Regions from separate parts of the Peribacillus sedimenti genome, predicted to be linked through region 1. Evidence: riboswitches for the same ligand, from Rfam matches in the RefSeq annotation. Region 1 holds a riboswitch; the other holds the start of a gene.
What was found. A riboswitch is a leader RNA that binds a small molecule or an ion and turns the genes downstream of it on or off. The one in region 1 is predicted to bind cyclic di-GMP.
Positions count from the first base shown of each region.

Region 2: linked by a shared signal. The riboswitch ahead of V1500_RS01135 (hypothetical protein) and the one ahead of V1500_RS23285 (hypothetical protein) in region 1 are both predicted to bind cyclic di-GMP.

Region 1 is NZ_CP143547.1:4,746,540-4,748,743, reverse strand. It holds cyclic di-GMP riboswitch class I at 302-393, shown strand; partial or broken gene V1500_RS23285 (hypothetical protein) at 856-1,081, shown strand; gene V1500_RS23280 (C40 family peptidase) at 1,640-2,204, opposite strand, start outside.
Region 2 is NZ_CP143547.1:202,634-204,837, reverse strand. It holds gene chrA (chromate efflux transporter) at 1-22, shown strand, start outside; gene V1500_RS01135 (hypothetical protein) at 80-874, opposite strand; cyclic di-GMP riboswitch class I at 893-976, opposite strand; gene V1500_RS01130 (hypothetical protein) at 1,213-2,148, shown strand; gene V1500_RS01125 (hypothetical protein) at 2,200-2,204, shown strand, end outside.

The DNA of each region.
Region 1 (2,204 bases):
TTAACACTATTAACAATGCATCCTAAGGCAAAAGATCTGACCTTAATTGATGAGGATTGTCAGATTTGAAAAGTATGCCGTTGTCTGTTGTTGGTTACACCATAACTAAAACTAATAAAAGTTGAACTCAATGTTAAGGACTAGTGACAAAGCTAGTTCATTTTTTAATGGAAATATGGATAATAACAATCTATCTCTTCGTTGATAGGTGTAAGTCGAAAATTGTAATAATTATTGGAAAAGTTATCATGGAAAAACTCTGGAAGTTATTTCTATAATAATTGTAAGAACATGCAATAATTTTGGAGAAATGCAAACTTATTGAAAGATAAGGACGCAAAGCCACGAATCTAATGTTACCGAATCGATAACTATGATAGTCGGGCTGCCGCAAAGAGGATGAAAAGGATTACATGCCTTTGTTATTAATGAAGGAAATCTGGACACCTTTTAGGATGCTAGGTATTAAGGTATTCAGGACCGAGGAAGGACACCACTATATAAAAATCTGGAATAGTAGCAGAAAAAAGCTTCCCTTTTAAAGCAGAGCATCGAGTAGAAAAGATATGTATTAAACGGTGACAGTGCGCGTCGATCACCAAAGCTCTCAATACAGGGGAGATTTGGTGAGTGGCTTTTTCTTTTTTTGATTCAATGGTATCCCTAAGATCTTTAGCTGGGTAGATAGATAGGGTTCAACATGCCAATGGAAGAGAAAAAATTTCGTATATGAAAACCTAAAAATTATAAGTTATTATACAGCGAATACCGTAGTGTTATCGATTCGAATAATCAGGGATAAAGGAATGAGATGTTGCGCTTTTGCTCCGATTCGGCTTGCCGGTCCAGGTATATCATGATCCTGAGACTCATTTAATTCTTATTATTCATCAGCATTTACTGGGGCAAAGAGATAAAATCTCAGTTTTTGGCACGGATTACAATTGATCCTGCCAGACTTGTAGCTGCCTCAGATAAGATACGTAAAGAATTAGGCTGGGAAACAGAAATAAAACTGGAACAAATTATAGAGAGTGCGTGGAAGTGGCATCCAAGGAATATAAAAAAGGTCAAGGAATGATATAAATAAATAATAGAAATATATCCACCTCACAGTTGCAGAATATTTGGGTGGATATAGTTGAATAGGAGAAGTAATTGGGCCACCGGATCAATCATCCCTATATCTTCTCCTGTGAAGAAATACCTAGACAACTACATAGCTATACCAAGTAGCTTACCATCCTGAGAGGACTTCGCGTTTACGTCACTCCGTTATTGAATATGTCTTCCTCTTTTAACACCTTTCCACTTTTACAAGAAATTTTATTAAATCCCTTGTGGTTGAATGTATGGCAGAAACAGCACTCAGAGGGGGCAGAAACCAGCAATATTGAGTTTGCTACCCTTTCGTTCCTTCCAGTCGGATGGTCTATTTAATATAAAAAGTGTTCGGTAGGGGACTCGGCTGTATATGTAGTAGATCCACTGCCGTCCAGGTACATGTCAGCACCCATTCGTATCTTTCGGAAGTTGGAAAATTCATTGTCTCTTAAGGCAGCGATGGCGCACCAGATTCTGTAGCCCTTATGCGTAAATGCATTAAAAACCACCAATCAACAGATTGGTGGTTGAGATATTATATGCGCTTTGCTCCAATAAACTTGGGTTTCCAGTATGAATTGCTTGTAGAGGAGTAGGAAACTCCTTTAGATGAAGCAGAGTGAATCATCTGACCATTTCCAAGATAGATGGAAACATGTGTTGGTCTAGACGCCTTGTTTGGTGCAAAGAATAGCAGGTCCCCAGGAAGAGGAGATGAAACGCGTGCACCTGTGCTGTACATTTGTGCAGCTGTCCTCGGTAAAGTTTTGCCTGCCTTGTCAAAGGAATACTTCACAAGTCCAGAACAGTCAAATCCGCTTGGAGTAATTCCGCCCCATCTATATTTGACCCCTAGATTGCTTTTTGCCACGTTGATTGCTACTGCACGGTATGATGATGCTGCAGTGGCTGCAATAGGCTTAGTTGCGGAAAGATATCTTGCATTTACATAGCCTTGTTTCTCGGAAGCTGTTACCTTAGCCCATCCGTTCGCTTCATTATGTACAGATACCTGAGTTCCAGGCTTTAGCTCAGTGATGATCTTAGCGTTTGCTGAAGCAGTGGTGCGCATATTTAAAGTGTCGTTTACGACATTTACA
Region 2 (2,204 bases), 570 kb from region 1:
TGCAGTATTGGCTGCTTTTTAATAACAAAAGGGGAATCCAGCTGCTGGATTCCCTTTGATTTATATGTTGATTAATAACTTAGGTTGCCCGTACTTCTGAGTCAGCAGGCTGTGCTGGTGGAACCGGTTCTGGCGAAGGTGCGGTAGTTGAATCAGCTGGTGTTGTGGCTCCGCCTGGTGAAGTAGTGTTATCCCCTGGAATTGAAGTTGACCCATCCTCTTCCTTCGGCTTTGTTGTTTCCTTCTTAGGGGCAGTAACTTCTGCTACCAGTGTTTTTAATCGTTCTAATTCACCTTTGATCAATGTCTCAAGTTGATTCACTTCTGCAATTAATGCATCTATTTCCGCCGCGGATGACTTGTATTTCTTCTTATATCCTTCAAGCTGCTTTTTCTTTGCCTTAAGCTTATTCAGTTCGGCGTTAAGCTTTCCTCTGAAGCTATTATATCTAGAATTTGCTGTGCTCTTGCTTAATTTCTTATCTGTGTATCCGTCTTTCTGAACAGCAAAATGTGTATTGATTGATTTTGAGATTCCATTAATTGCTGATTGAGATGAAAGGACTTGCTTCTCAAGTGATTTTCCGACTTTTGAACGAATAACCACTTTCTTCTGAGTTTCTTTCTTAGTTGATACAGATGGCTTGCCTTTATCTTTCACCGGCTGTGGTTTATATGCTTCTGCGACTTCCTGCTTGTGCTGAGACTTACCCTTTTCTACAGTTGTTGAATCTTTGGGTGCTTCAGCAACGCGCTGCTTATGCTCAGGTTTGCCCTTTTCCGGCCCTTTGGCATTCGCTATAGAAGCTGAACTGAAAATTAACGATGAAGCTACAATACCTGTTAATACTTTTGAAAACTTATTTGTTTTCATTACCTGCTCCTCCTTGGTAACGGCAGCTGGCTGGCATAGATATTCTCCTTAGCCCCGATAGCTTTGTGACACCAGGTTTCCCTGGTTGTACCTTTATATGAATATTATACCAAAAATATTGTCGGTTAGAGATGATTTTTTACAGTTATATGACGTCAAAGGACATAATCAGCCATTTTTACCCATGAATGTAGGCTATGAAAACCTTTTACGCAAACAATTTGTATTTCTAAACTAGGCACATTGATTTATTTATTTGTTAAACGGCCAAATAATCACAAAAAGATAAGAATTATTTGTTAAAGCCATTGAACTTTTTTTGAAAGGAGGTGGATGAAATGCACTTCCGGCAATTCATATTATCAGCAATATTAATAGGCGGAGCGATACTGCTTCCCAATCTAGCATTTGCTGCTAAGCCTGGTGAAAAACCTCTTCCAAAGGATGTACAAGCTGAACAGGTCACTGAAAAGGCAAAAAAGGCTGATATACCTGTTCCAGCCGGCAAAGAACCCAAATCATTTTCCAATAACAAGCAACAAAAAATGAAAGAAAAGGTTCAGCCAACCCTAATGGACTTAAAAAAAAGCGCTGCGAAAAATCCAGCTAAACCAGCTCAAGGCAGCAAAGCTCAGGTGGATAGCAGCACCAAACAGAAAAAAATTCTGCCGCCTAAAGGCAAACAAATAAAAAAGGCAACCACACACAAATCTAATACTAGTGGACCTCAACCGAAAGTTCACACACCTAAGGCTCAGGAAAAAACAAACCCGCCTATCGTGGAGGCACAGACCAAAAAAATCAGTGCCGTCAACTCTGTCCAGAAAAGCAGAGAGCGCAACACTCCAAAAAAGCTTACCAAGCCTTTAGAGAGCAGGGAACATGTTCGTGTGAGCTCCCAGCTGCCTGACTCAGTTTCCGAAGCAGTTACTAACAAAACATACAGGAAACAAAGCAAACCTCATTATGTAAAAAAGCTAGTATCTACACAGTTCCAGCCGGGAGCTGGTAAGGGGAAACCAGCTGACAAAGAGATTCCCGGCAGCACAAAGGCCATTAATACAGGCCAAACCAATCACAATACAGCATCATCTTCCAAGGAACGAAAAAAGTTCGAACCTGGTAAACTGCTATTCACGGATAAAGTGTTCAAATGGGATCAGCAATTAATACTGGGATTCAACCAGTTACATAATTCAAGGTTTCAGGAATTTAGTAACCAATGGACAAATGCGCCGCCGTCAAAGCCGCCACAAACGCTCCTTGTCTTTTAACTTATATTTTTTAACACATACCAAGGATAAGATAAAAGGAGCGAATTTATAATGAA